DNA from 2 places in the Rhizobium atlanticum genome. Region 1 is predicted to be linked to the other one. Evidence: predicted binding sites of a transcription regulator. Region 1 holds the regulator's gene; the other holds the start of a gene.
The links. The regulator LexA, encoded in region 1, represses DNA repair genes until DNA is damaged. The targets are predictions, from matches to a motif close to TGTTCNNNNTGTGTTCNG.
Positions count from the first base shown of each region.

Region 2: a site for LexA is predicted at 3,976-3,993, ahead of PH551_RS12330 (helicase-related protein). Genes of this name have one in related genera too.

Region 1 covers NZ_JAQJCJ010000009.1:7,562-14,726, reverse strand. Annotated here, with positions in the region: gene lpxB (lipid-A-disaccharide synthase) at 1-324, shown strand, start outside; gene gltA (citrate synthase) at 353-1,642, opposite strand; gene PH551_RS14440 (hypothetical protein) at 1,838-2,128, opposite strand; partial or broken gene PH551_RS14435 (ComEC/Rec2 family competence protein) at 2,105-4,368, shown strand; gene lexA (transcriptional repressor LexA) at 4,349-5,065, opposite strand; gene PH551_RS14425 (VOC family protein) at 5,264-6,160, shown strand; gene kdsA (3-deoxy-8-phosphooctulonate synthase) at 6,157-7,002, shown strand; gene eno (phosphopyruvate hydratase) at 7,144-7,165, shown strand, end outside.
Region 2 covers NZ_JAQJCJ010000007.1:87,263-94,427, forward strand. Annotated here, with positions in the region: gene phaR (polyhydroxyalkanoate synthesis repressor PhaR) at 1-290, opposite strand, end outside; gene PH551_RS12305 (acetyl-CoA C-acetyltransferase) at 528-1,709, shown strand; gene phbB (beta-ketoacyl-ACP reductase) at 1,777-2,502, shown strand; gene PH551_RS12315 (hypothetical protein) at 2,571-2,729, opposite strand; gene PH551_RS12320 (YMGG-like glycine zipper-containing protein) at 2,917-3,177, opposite strand; gene PH551_RS12325 (DUF3309 family protein) at 3,203-3,358, opposite strand; gene PH551_RS12330 (helicase-related protein) at 4,157-7,165, shown strand, end outside.

The DNA.
Region 1 (7,165 bases):
CTTGCCGACGTTCCCGTCGTCTCCGCCTATAAGGTCGACTGGATCATGCGCATGCTGACATCGGGCATCAAGACCTGGACCGGCGCGCTGCCGAATCTGATCGCCGATTACCCGGTCGTGCCGGAATATCTGAACGATGTCGTCCGCGGCGCAAGCCTTGCACGCTGGATGGAAAGGCTGTCGGCCGATACCTATCAGCTGAAGGCCATGAAGGAAGGCTACGAGCTCATCTGGCAGCGCATGCAGACGGAAAAGCCGCCAGGTGAACAGGCCGCCGAAATCCTTCTCGACGTTTTGGAAAAGAAAAAACCCGGCCATTCCTGACCGGGTTTCTTTTTGAGCTCTGAAGCGATCAGCGCTTCGAAACCGGGATGTAGTCGCGCTTGGGTTCGCCGACATAGAGCTGGCGCGGACGGCCGATGCGCTGTTCTGGATCCTCGATCATCTCGTTCCACTGCGCGATCCAACCGACGGTGCGGGCAAGGGCGAAGAGCACTGTGAACATGGTGGTGGGGAAGCCCAGCGCCTTCAGCGTGATGCCGGAGTAGAAGTCGATGTTTGGATAGAGCTTCTTCTCGATGAAATATTCGTCGGTGAGCGCGATGCGCTCCAGCTCCATCGCCACTTCCAGCAACGGATCGTCCTTGATACCGAGTTCGCCGAGCACTTCATGCGTCGTCTTCTGCATGATCTTGGCACGCGGATCGTAGTTCTTGTAGACGCGGTGACCGAAGCCCATCAGGCGGAACGGATCGTTTTTGTCCTTGGCGCGGGCGATATATTCCGGAATGTGGTCGACCGTGCCGATTTCCGTCAGCATGTTGAGCGCTGCTTCGTTGGCGCCGCCGTGCGCGGGGCCCCATAGGCAGGCGATGCCGGCGGCGATGCAGGCGAACGGGTTGGCGCCCGATGAACCGGCGAGACGGACGGTCGAGGTCGAGGCGTTCTGTTCGTGATCGGCATGCAGGATGAAGATGCGGTCCATCGCGCGGGCAAGCACCGGATTGACCACATATTCCTCGCAGGGGACGGCAAAGCACATGCGCAGGAAGTTCGACGCATAGTCGAGGTCGTTCTTCGGGTAAACGAAGGGCTGACCGATATGGTATTTATATGCCATGGCGGCAAGCGTTGGCATCTTGGCGATCATGCGCAGGCTGGCGACCATGCGCTGGTGCGGATCGGTGATGTCTGTGGAGTCGTGATAGAAGGCCGACAGTGCGCCGACGCAGCCGCACATGACGGCCATCGGATGTGCATCGCGGCGGAAGCCGGTGAAGAAGCGGCTCATCTGCTCATGCACCATCGTGTGGTGCGTGACGCGATAGTCGAAGTCCTTCTTCTGCGCGGCCGTCGGCAGTTCGCCGTAGAGCAGGAGGTAGCAGACCTCGAGGAAGTCGCCGTGCTCGGCCAGCTGCTCGATCGGATAGCCGCGGTGCAGCAGCACACCTTCGTCACCGTCGATATAGGTGATTTTCGATTCACAGGATGCGGTCGAGGTGAAGCCCGGATCGTAAGTGAAGGAAGCGGTGTTCTTGTAGAGGGCACCGATGTCGATGACGCTCGGGCCGATCGTGCCGCTTTTAACGGCGAGGTCAACCGATTTGTCACCGATTTTTATTGTAGCGCTTTGATCCGTCATGCTGTCCTCCGAAATGTCGGTGGCGCCACAAAAGCGCCATAGGGGTTAAGCGTCCTTTCCGATAGCTATATGATCGTGACGCTAATGCCAAGTTACCGTGACGGCATTTTGTGCATTGCGGCATCACCTTTTAGGCACCGCAGCGATGAGCCGCACGCATAGCGGAAGCCGATGATTCGACTGGCCTTTTGCCGCTTACGATTTTCCCTCGTATTTCAATCGATTATCCTTGCCGGATTTGCTTGAAGGTTGCATTGTTAGCGCCTGGCGGGTGATCTTGGGCGGGGCATGCAGGAAACGACCACAGCCGAATTGCGGCCGCAAGCGGGCGTCGGCCTTGCCGATCCGCCAGATTTTCCTGCGCCTGCGGTGGTGACTCAATCGGTAAGGACACAGTCGCAGACCCCATTGCATCGTCGGCTGCTCGCCACCGCCGGGCAATCGCTGCGTGCCGGGGCCCGCATGCTGGGCGAAGAGGCCGATCATGGCCGCCTGCTGCTGTTCTCGCCGGTCTTCCTCGGAGCCGGCTCGGCATTCTGGTTTCTTGCGGCATCGGATGTTCCCCTCGTTGCATCGCTGCTCTGCCTGCTGGTGTCGGCGGCCGCGGTTTTCCTCACCGATCCCAGCCGACCGGCCTTGCGCGCAAGTTTCATGGCGCTGGCACTTTTCGCCGGCGGCATGCTCTCAGCTCAGTTCGAGAGCTGGCGGGCTTCGACGGTGATCCTCGATTCATCCGTGACGACGACGGTGACTGGCCGCGTCGAACGGCGGGAAGGCGACGGGCGCGGGCGCTGGCGCTACATTCTTGCCGTCGCCGGCACCGAGGCGCCGGAGCTGAAACGGCCGCCGAGACGCATCACCGCGATCGTCCGGGGCGCCGATGCGCCTTCCGAGATCGGCGACATCATTACCGGCAAGGCACGTCTGACGCCGCCGGCGGGCCCCGCACTTCCCGCGCTCAACGACTTCTCCTTCGGTGCCTATTCGACGGCATCGGCGCCAACGGTTTCTTCTATGGTGCGCCGGAGAAACTCGACTTGGAGGCAGGCCCGCAGGCGGTCAGGTCGACGGCGGACGCCCTGCTCGAATGGCTCTACCAACTGCGCAGCAGCATCGGCGACCGCATAAGATCGATCCTGCCCGGTGATACCGGCGCCTTTGCCGCTGCCCTGGTGACGGATGAACGGCGCGCCATATCGCACGCGACGACGGAGGCGCTGCGCCAGTCCGGCCTTGCCCATATCGTCGCGATCTCTGGCCTCAACATGGCGCTGTCGGCTGGCATCTTCTTCGTCGGCTTTCGGATGCTGCTCAGCCTCTTTCCCGGCGTCGCCCAAGCCTATCCGACAAAGAAGATCGCCGCTGCCGGCGCGCTCATCGCCGTCACCGCCTATTACCTGATCTCCGGTTTCGGGGTTTCGGCCGAGCGCGCCTTTATCATGATGGCCATCATGCTGATTGCCGTCTTCTTCGACCGGCCGTCGATCAGCCTGCGCAATGTCGTTCTCTCCGCGCTCATCATCATCGCCATTTCACCTTCGGAAGTATTGGGACCGAGCTTTCAAATGTCCTTTGCCGCCACATTGGCCTTGGTATCGGGCTATCAGTTGTGGAAGGACAGGCGTGTCCGCGAAAACGCTTTTCTGAAACTGCCGATCATCAGGCCGGTGGTTGCCGTCGCCGGTTTCTTCGGCGGCGTCTTCCTGACCTCGCTGATCGGCGGCTTTTCCACCGCATTGTTTTCGATTGAGCATTTTCATCGCCTGAAGGCTTACGGCCTGCCGGCAAACCTTGCGACGATGCCGATTATCTCCTTCATCGTCATGCCGGCCGGATTGTTGGCGATGTTGCTCATGCCTTTCGGTTTGGACGCTCCGCTCTGGAAGGTCGTCGGATTCGGCCTCGATCTGGTGATTGCGGTTGCCAAGACGGTGTCCGGCTGGGGCGGTGATATCGGCATCGGCCGCTTGCCCGGCTGGTATTTCGCAGTGGCGGTGGCAGGCTTTCTGCTGCTGACGCTGCTGCGCACTCGGCTGCGCCACGTCGGCACATCGATCATCGCCATCTCGACGCTCATCGTGCTGCTTCTGCCGGTTCCCCGGCCGCCGGATCTGGTGATTTCGGAGGATGGCAGTCTGGTTGCGGTCGTCGCGGCTGAGGCAATAGCTTCCAACCGTGAAAACCCGCCGGATTTCATATTCGACCAGTGGCAGAGAGCGCTGGTGCTGCCGACACATGATCCGCCGAAGATGCTGGATGGTCCGGCCATTCCGCCGGAAGGAGAAGACCGCCGTGTCAGGCTTTCCCGCGATCAGCAGAACGAAGCGAGTGCAGCGATGCGGGCAGCCGCCGCAGGCGGTGAAGCAAACCGTTTTTCCTGCGTCAAGAAGGCTTGGTGCACATCAAGACTTGGCAATGGCAATATCGTCACCGTCACCGTCATCGACAATGCCGCCTATCTCGGCCCGGCCTGCGATACGGCCGATATCGTCGTGACCTCGGTCCGTCTGCGTTTCAACAGCTGCCGTTCAGGCGGCACGCTTTTCACCGGCGAGACGCTGCGCAGGACCGGTTCGCTCGAATTGCGCTTCGCCGATGCCGGCCTGGAGGTCACCACCGCCTTCGATGCTTTGTCGCGACCATGGATGCGCCATCGCGCCTATGATTGGCGCAATGATCGTTTTACCGATTCCAGCCCATCCGGCGTCAGTGATAGCGACGGATGAGGCCGACGAGCTTGCCCTGCACCTTGACGCGGTCGGGCCCGAAGATGCGGGTCTCATAAGCCGGGTTGGCGGCCTCGAGCGCGATCGAGGCGCCCTTGCGGCGAAAACGCTTCAGCGTTGCTTCCTCGTCATCGACGAGGGCAACGACGATATCGCCGGGACTGGCGGTACTGCCGTTGCGAATGATCACGGTGTCGCCGTCGAAGATGCCGGCGTCGATCATCGAATCGCCTTTGACCTCCAGCGCATAGTGCTCACCGGAGCCGAGCATATCTGCAGGAACGACGATATCGTGGGTGTTGTTCTGGATCGCCGAGATCGGAACGCCGGCGGCGATACGTCCCATGACCGGCACGGAGACGGAGTTGCCATTGTCGGCGACCGGCTTTGGCGCAGCGGGGGCGGCGACCGGCTGGGGCTTGCCGAGGCTGCCCTCGATGACGCTCGGCGAAAAGCCGCGACGCTGAAGACTGGGGTTATAGGCCTCCGGAAGCTTGATCACCTCGATCGCCCGGGCGCGGTTCGGTAGGCGGCGAATGAAGCCGCGTTCCTCAAGCGCCGTGATCAGGCGGTGAATGCCGGATTTCGAGGCGAGATCCAGGGCATCCTTCATTTCGTCGAAAGAGGGAGGAACGCCGGATTCCTTCATGCGCTCATGAATGAAAAGGAGAAGCTCCTGTTGTTTGCGCGTGAGCATCGACGTCAGACCCCGTGATTGAAACAAATCCAGAACGGACACTATATGTTCCATATGTGTTCCGCAAGTAGCTAAATTTCCGTAAAAGTTCACGTCAACTCGCGGAGATTTTTATTTTCATTTGCTGGATTGGCGCACATGTCTTGCATTGAGGGAGGTGCTGTCGCACATCTCTTGCCGGTTTCAGGAGGGATATTCATGAACGCGCATTCCGCCAGGTCGCACCCGCTGGATCATGTCGTGCTGCCCGTGGTCAATATCGATCTGGCGCGTGAGAGGCTCGGCAAGCTCGGTTTCACCGTCGCCGCCGATGCGCGCCATCCCTTCGGAACGGAGAATGCCTGCGTCTTTTTCGCCGACAAGACCTATCTGGAGCCGCTTGGCGTGGCGAGTGTCGACGAGAGCGAAGCAGCGGCCCGCCAGGGCAACGTCTTCATCGCCCGCAATCGCGCCTTCCGTTTCCGCTGCGGCGAGGAGGGACTTTCTGCGCTGGCCTTCCTCAGCGAGGATGCCGACCTCGATCATAAGCGCTTCGTCAGCAACGGCGCGAGCGCCGGTGAGATGTTGCAGTTCAGCCGGCCGATGCGGATGCGGGACGGTTCGGAGAGCGTCGGCAGCTTTAAGCTGGCCTTTGCAGCTGATTTGCGCGCCCCCGATTTCTTTCTCTTTACTTGCCAGCGCATCACTTCGTTCCCTACAGATCGCGCCGCGCTGGAGACGCACGCCAATGGCGTGATCGGCATTGCCGAGATCGCACTTTGTGCACCGGACCCGGCGGCATTCGCCGCCTTCGTCGGGCTCGCGATTGGGCAGGCGGCGGTGGAGAAAACCGGTTTCGGCATGAATATCGCGGCATCGAATGCAAAGATCAGCTTGATGACGCCGGAAGGGCTGGAGGCCTATTTCGAGACCGCTGTCTCATCAGCCGATCGCGGCCTGCGGGGGCGGGCAATCCTCTTCAACGTCATCGATCTTGCCGTGACAGAAGCGCATTTGGGTGCTAACGGGATCACATTCACACGCAAGAACAATCGCATTCTGGTGAAGCCCACGCCCGGGCAGGGTGCGCTCTTCGCCTTCGAGGAAACACGATGAGCACCGACACGAATTCCGAAGTCAGGATCGGCGAAGGCGAAGGCCAGGTCGCTTTTTCCAATACTGGCCGCTTGTCGCTGATCGCCGGTCCATGCCAGATGGAGAGCCGGGATCACGCCTTCATGGTCGCCGGCACGCTGAAGGAGCTTTGCGGCAAGCTCGGCATTGGCCTCGTCTACAAGAGCTCCTTCGACAAGGCGAACCGTACCTCGCTCTCGGCTGAACGCGGCATCGGCCTGGAAAAGGGCATGGAGGTCTTTGCCGACCTCAAGAAGGAATTCGGCGTTCCCGTCATAACCGACGTCCATACGGCCGAGCAATGCGCCGAGGTGGCCAAGGTGGTTGATGTCCTGCAGATCCCGGCCTTCCTCTGCCGTCAGACCGACCTTCTGATCGCCGCCGCTAGGACCGGCCGCGCCGTCAATGTCAAGAAGGGCCAGTTCCTCGCCCCTTGGGATATGAAGAACGTTCTGAAGAAGCTCAACGCCAGCGGCAATCCGAATGTGCTCTTGTGCGAGCGCGGTGCCTCCTTCGGTTACAATACGCTGGTTTCCGACATGCGTTCGCTGCCGATCATGGCGGCGATGGGGGCTCCCGTCATTTTTGACGCCACCCATTCCGTGGCGCAGCCGGGCGGGCAGGGCGATTCCTCCGGCGGCCAGCGCGAGTTCGTGGAAACGCTGGCGCGCGCGGCAGTGGCGACGGGAATTGCCGGCGTCTTCGTCGAAACCCATCAGGATCCCGACAATGCACCGTCCGACGGGCCGAACATGGTCTATCTCAAGGACATGCCGCGACTGCTCGAGAAGTTGCTTGCCTTCGATGCGATCGCCAAGGCCTAACGTTCAACAGGCTGACATGATCGTGGTCTAGGCCACGATGCCATACACCTTCGAAGGCGGGAAATTGCGCCATTGTAATTTGCACGCCTTCGATTATGACAGGCTTCGAACGACTTATCACCCACCGAGCAGGAAGAACCCATGACTGCAATCACCGATATCA
Region 2 (7,165 bases), on a different contig from region 1:
AAGCTCGGCACGACCATCTGCATCTGGTCACCGTAATAGGTAATGAGCTGGCGCAGGAAGGAGATCGGAAGCAGCGTATTGCCGGTTTTCGATTCCTGCTCGAAGATGATCTGCGTCAGCACTGAATGGGTGATGTCGTCCCCGCTTTTTGCGTCCTGGACGGTAAAGTCTTCGCCCTTCTTCACCATCTCCGCCAGATCTTCCAGCGTCACATAGGTGCTGGTGCCTGTATTGTACAGGCGGCGATTGGCGTATTTCTTGATGACAATCTGACCCTCATTCTTCGCCATATCAGTCTCCTGAACCCCCGTCTGATTTTGGATGTTCCTCCACTTCAGACTGTAAACGCAAAAGAAGGCCGGTGACAATCTCTTTGTGCGTTGCGGCAAACCTTTAGCAGATCAAACGAATCGGCCTTGACGGCTGCCGCCGAAAAATGGCGGCGACCGGTCTTCCCGTTTGACTTGTGCTCAAAGCTTTGCCAGTTTCCCCTTATGTAAGTAAGACGAAAAACGAGGAGCCACCCCATGAGCAATTCATCCATCGTCATCGCCAGCGCAGGTCGGACAGCAGTCGGCTCGTTCAACGGCGCTTTTGCAACGGTCCCCGCGCATGAACTTGGCGCGGCCGTCATCAAGGGCGCGCTCGCGCGTGCCGGTGTCGATGCCGGCGAGGTGGATGAGGTGATCCTCGGCCAGGTGCTGGCCGCGGGTGAAGGCCAGAACCCGGCCCGCCAGGCGGCGATCAAGGCCGGTATTCCCAAGGAGGCAACGGCCTGGGGCGTCAACCAGCTTTGCGGCTCGGGTCTGCGCGCCGTCGCGCTCGGAATGCAGCAGATTGCCACCGGCGATGCCAGCATCATCGTTGCCGGCGGCCAGGAATCCATGTCGATGGCGCCGCATGCTGCGCATTTGCGCAGCGGCACGAAGATGGGCGACATGAAGATGGTCGACACGATGATCAAGGACGGCCTGACCGACGCTTTTCACGGTTACCATATGGGCATCACCGCCGAGAATATCGCACGGCAGTGGCAGCTGTCGCGCGATGACCAGGATCAGTTCGCCGTCGCCTCGCAGAACAAGGCTGAGGCCGCGCAGAAGGCCGGCCGCTTCACCGACGAGATCATTCCCTACGTTATCCAGACGCGTAAGGGCGACGTGACCGTCGATTCCGACGAATATATCCGCCACGGCGCGACGCTTGAGGCGATGGGCAAGCTTCGTCCGGCCTTCGACAAGGAAGGCACGGTTACCGCCGCCAATGCCTCCGGCCTCAACGACGGCGCTGCCGCCGCCGTGCTGATGAGCGAGGCGGAAGCGGCGCGGCGCGGCATTCAGCCGCTTGCCCGCATCGTTTCCTGGGCAACGGCGGGCGTCGATCCGTCCATCATGGGCACCGGCCCGATCCCGGCGTCGCGCAAGGCGCTCGAAAAGGCCGGCTGGTCTGTGAACGATCTCGATCTCGTCGAGGCCAACGAAGCCTTCGCCGCACAGGCTTGCGCTGTCACTAAGGATCTCGGCTGGGATCCGTCGATCGTCAACGTCAATGGCGGGGCGATTGCGATCGGCCATCCGATCGGCGCCTCCGGCGCGCGCATTCTCAACACCCTGCTGTTCGAGATGAAGCGCCGCGGCGCGAAGAAGGGCCTCGCCACGCTTTGCATCGGCGGCGGCATGGGCGTCGCCATGTGCTTTGAAGCACTTTAGACAGCATACGATCCGTCATTGATTAAATGCCGCCACGAGCAGGCGAAAACACAGAGGGGAGCGGAACATGAGCAGAGTGGCTCTGGTCACCGGAGGTACACGCGGCATCGGCGCAGCGATATCCATGGCGCTGAAAAATGCCGGCTACAGGGTTGCGGCCACTTATGCCGGTAATGACGAGAAGGCTCATGCCTTTCATGACGTCACCGGCGTTGCGGTATTCAAATGGGATGTTTCGGACTACGCTGCCTGCGGTGAAGGGATTACCAAGGTCGAACGCGAGATCGGGCCGGTCGAAATCCTCGTCAACAATGCCGGCATCACCCGCGACGCGATGTTCCACAAGATGACGCCGCAGCAGTGGCACGAGGTGATCAACACCAATCTGACCGGCCTGTTCAACATGACGCATCAGGTCTGGAGCGGCATGCGCGACCGCAGCTTCGGCCGCATCGTCAATATCTCGTCGATCAACGGCCAGAAGGGCCAGATGGGCCAGGCGAACTATTCTGCGGCCAAGGCGGGCGATCTCGGCTTTACCAAGGCGCTTGCTCAGGAAGGGGCGGCGAAAAACATCACCGTCAATGCCATCTGCCCCGGTTATATCGGAACGGAAATGGTGCTTGCCGTGCCGGAGAAGGTACTGAATGAACGCATCATTCCGCAGATCCCGGTCGGCCGGCTCGGCGAGCCCGAAGAAATTGCCCGCTGCGTCACCTTCCTCGTCTCCGACGATGCTGGTTTCATCACCGGTTCGACGCTGACGGCCAATGGTGGGCAATTCTTCGTTTAAGACAGGACGAACGTTTGTTGATTTGCAAAGGCGCGTTGCAGGACGCGCCTTTGCTTTTGTTCGGGAGGTCAGAAGCGCTTGCCGGTGTTCCGGTCTCGCTGAACCCGAATCTTGACAGGCACTCGCTGCGGCGAGCGATCTCCGCTGCGAAGAGCTGAGACCGCGGATCTCAGGAAAGCCGCGGCAACGAGAATGGCGACGGTGGAATTCAGGACAATCTGGTCCATGCAAATATTCCTTTCAGCGCCTCGGGCGATGGTACCTGCCCTGCGCTCACGAAGGAAATATGCGCCAAGCTGGTGGGCGCCAGTAGATTTGACTTTCACGACCGTTCGTCAACGTCACATTGACGAACGCGCCGGCAAAGAAAACGGGCGCCGAAGCGCCCGTTGGGAGTCCGATATGACTTGTCGGTCAGTAGCGGCAACGAGCCTCGTAGCGGCGGCCGTAGCGGTCGCGATAGATGCAGTAACCGCGGCGTTCGACCGACTGGCCGATGAGGGCGCCGGTCAGACCGCCGGCAACCGCGCCGACAGCGGCACCACCCCAGCTGTTGGTGACCGCGCCGCCGATGACCGCACCGGTGCCGGCGCCGATCGCCGTGCCCTGTTCGGTCGCCGTGCAGGATGCGAGAGCGCCCACGAGCGCGCCGATAAGAACAATCTTCTTCATCATGTCGTAACTCCCCAAGTTGTCGGGCTTAAATGCGGCCCATTAGTACAAGGATAATGATAATGACGAGAACTAGCCCCAAACCGCCGGAAGGTCCATAGCCCCAGCCACGGCTATAACCCCAGTTTGGCAGAGCTCCGATCAAGAGCAGAATGAGGATAACGAGAAGTATCGTGCCAAGCATGGTGTTTTTCCTTCATTTCATCCGCAATCTGGATGGACAAGAAACACGCATTGGCGATTTTTGTTCCCGGTTGGGCGCGTAAATTAGCACGCAAGGCGATTCATGGTTTGTGATCCGTCACCCCTCACAAACCGTCCGTATGGTTAAAAAAGCATTTAAATACAATATGTTGCGGTGAACAAAGCAGGAAGGTCTCGATGTCTCCGATTCGTCGGTGATTCGTTCCGTTTTTGATCGACCCCACTGGGCAAGCGGGTCCGGCTTAACGCTGTGTGAATTTGCTCGCCGGAAGATTAACACCGACGTGACGAGACCTCGCCGCCTGCCCCGCATCTAGCGGCAGAACATGGCGACGCCACCAGATATGGCCGTGAACGAAAGGGGAAAGCCGAGCAGTCGGCGATTCGTCGCTGATTTGTTCCGGATTTGATCGAGACGTTAATTTCGACGCATTTTTCACTTGGCAGAAAGCGTATGCCAGACCTCCGGCACGGTCACAAAATACCAACAGGAGAGAGTTCCGCGATTCAGCATTTAGTAGGAAAAAGTGATTCAAAATCAATACTTAGCCGTGAACAAAAGCTGAATCAATAGGAGTCAGCGATTCGTCTCTGATTCGTTCTCACGCTGTTCCGAATTGGAAATACGCACCGTCGAGACGACTCGCAAAGGTCGCAATCCCCGACGCATTTTGAAATCTGCCCTTGCGTTTGCGGCGGTAGCTGTCCATGTGTTCTGTGCCTCCATCGAGATGGCAAAATTTTTCCCGGGGCGCGCCTTGCCTCACTTGCATGGACCATGACTCTGACTTCGCAGCCGATGATTCTGAGCGGGCGCGGTGTGACCGCGGTGCTTGGACCAACCAATACCGGCAAGACCCATTATGCCATCGAGCGCATGGTCGCACACGGGACCGGCGTGATCGGCCTGCCGCTCAGGCTCCTGGCCCGCGAGGTCTATACGCGGGTGGTGGAGAAGGTTGGCTTGCAGAACGTGGCGCTGGTCACCGGCGAAGAAAAGATTTCGCCTCCCAATGCGCGTTTTTCCGTCTGCACTGTCGAGGCGATGCCGCGGGAGACCAAAGCCGCCTTTGTCGCGATCGACGAGGTACAGCTCGCGGGCGATCTCGAGCGTGGCCATATCTTTACCGACCGCATCCTGCATCTTCGCGGCCGCGATGAAACGCTGTTACTGGGTGCAGGGACGATGCGGCCGATCCTACAGCATATCCTGCCGGGTATCACCATCGTCGAGCGGCCGCGGCTTTCGCATCTCCTTTACGCCGGGCAGAAGAAGATCACCCGGCTGCCGCAGCGCTCCGCCATCGTCGCCTTTTCCGCCGACGAGGTCTATGCCATCGCCGAACTAATCCGCCGGCAGCGCGGCGGTGCGGCAGTCGTGCTGGGGGCGCTGAGCCCCCGCACCCGCAATGCGCAGGTCGCGCTCTATCAGGCGGGCGACGTCGAATATCTGGTGGCGACCGATGCGATCGGCATGGGCCTCAACCTCGACGTCGATCACGTCGCCTTCGCCCAGGACCGGAAATTCGACGGCTATCAGTTCCGCAACCTCAATCCGGCCGAACTCGGCCAGATCGCCGGCCGCGCCGGGCGGCACGTGCGGGACGGCACCTTCGGCGTCACGGGACAGGTCTCGCCTTTCGACGAGGAACTGGTGCAGCGCATCGAGGGACATGAATTCGACAACGTCAAGGTTCTGCAGTGGCGCACGACGGAGATGGACTTCTCCTCAATTCAGTCGCTGCGCGCCAGCCTGGAGGCCGGGCCGCGCGTGCCCGGGCTGACGCGGGCGCTGCCGGCGGTCGACCAGCAGGCGCTCGAGCAGCTTTCGCGCTACCCCGAGGTAATGGACCTCGCCGACAGGCCGGCCCGCGTCGAAAAACTCTGGGAGGCTTGCGCGCTGCCCGATTACCGGCGTATCACTCCGGCCCAACATGCCGATCTTATTTCGACCCTCTTTTCCGATCTCGTGCGCTATGGCACGGTGAACGAGCAGTTTCTTGCGGAGCAGGTTCATCGCTCGGATCGAACTGATGGGGAAATTGACACGCTTTCGGCGCGAATCGCGCAGATAAGGACCTGGACCTACGTTTCGAATCGGCCCGGCTGGCTTGCCGATCCGACACATTGGCAGGAAAAGACGCGGGAAATCGAAGATCGATTGTCCGATGCGTTACATGAAAGGTTGACGAAACGCTTTGTTGATCGCAGGACATCTGTGCTCATGAAGCGCCTGAGAGAGAATGCGATGCTGGAAGCTGAAATCAGTGTGAATGGCGATGTCTTCGTTGAAGGACATCATGTAGGGCAGTTGAGCGGATTCCGTTTCACGCCGGTGGCGGGAACGGATGGGCCGGATGCCAAGGCGGTTCAGGCTGCGTCGCAGAAGGCGCTGGCGCTCGAGTTCGAGGCCCGTGCAGCCCGGCTGCATGCCGCGGGTAACAGCGATCTGGCGATCGGTTCGGATGGATTGATCCGTTGGCTCGGCGACCCGGTGGCGCGGCTTTCCGGCAGCGATCACGTCATGCGGCCGCGCGTGATCCTGCTCGCCGACGAGCAGTTGACGGGCAATGCCCGCGATCACGTCGCCGCCCGCATCGAACGTTTCGTCAATCATCACATCAGCACGGTATTGAAGCCTCTGGACGATCTGTCGCGCGCCGAAGACCTGCAGGGTCTTGCCAAGGGTCTTGCCTTCCAGCTGGTCGAAAATCTCGGCGTGCTCTTCCGCCGCGACGTCACCGAAGAAGTGAAGTCGCTGGATCAGGAGGCTCGCGCCTCCATGCGCCGCTACGGCGTGCGTTTCGGGGCCTATCATATCTTCGTTCCGGCCCTTCTGAAGCCGGCACCGGCCGAACTGATCACGCTGCTCTGGGCGTTGAAGAACGACGGTCTCGACAAGCCGGGCTACGGCGATCTCATTCCCGTGCTTGCCGCTGGCCGCACCTCCGTTGTCACCGATCCGAGCTTCGAGCGGATGTTCTACAAGCTCGCCGGCTTCCGTTTCCTCGGCAAGCGCGCCGTGCGCATCGACATTCTGGAGCGGCTTGCCGATATCATCCGTCCGCTGCTGCAATGGAAGCCCGGTCAGAACAATCGTCCGGAAGGCGCCTATGACGGTCGCCGTTTCACGACGACGACGGCGATGCTGTCGATTCTCGGGGCAACGCTCGAGGACATGGAAGAGATCCTCAAGGGCCTCGGCTATCGCGCCGATGCCGTGAAGGCGGAAGAGGCGTCGGCCCATCTTGCGGCGCAGGACGCAGCTTCAGCCCCTGCCGCCTCCGCGGAAATGTCCGGGGAAGAAGCGGTAGAAAAAGCCGATCACGACGATGCCGACGCGGCGACGGAAGAGGCTGCTTCCGAGCCATCAGCAGCCGAGGCGGCGTCGACGGCAGCCGAGACCCCCGCGCCAGAAGCGACCGACAACGACGCTGCGGCCGAAGTGACCGAGACAGCCGCGTCGGCAGAGACTGCCGCTTCCGGGGAAGCTGGCGAGCCGGCGGAACCAAAGCCGGTTCTTTTGTGGCGTCTCGGCGGTCGCAATGACAATCACCGCCAGGCACGCGGCGGCCACGGCGAACGCAGGGGCGGCCAGAACCAGGAGCGCGGCGAGCGCAATCGTCGTCCGAACGGCGGTGAAGGCGGCGAGGGCAATCGCAGCGGCGACGGGCGCGACAACCGTCACGGCCGCGGCAAGGATGGTGGCGGCCGCGACGGCGGCAGGCCGCAGCAGGCAAGGGGCGAGCGCAAGGACCAGCCGCGCGGTGATCGTCAGGACCGTGGC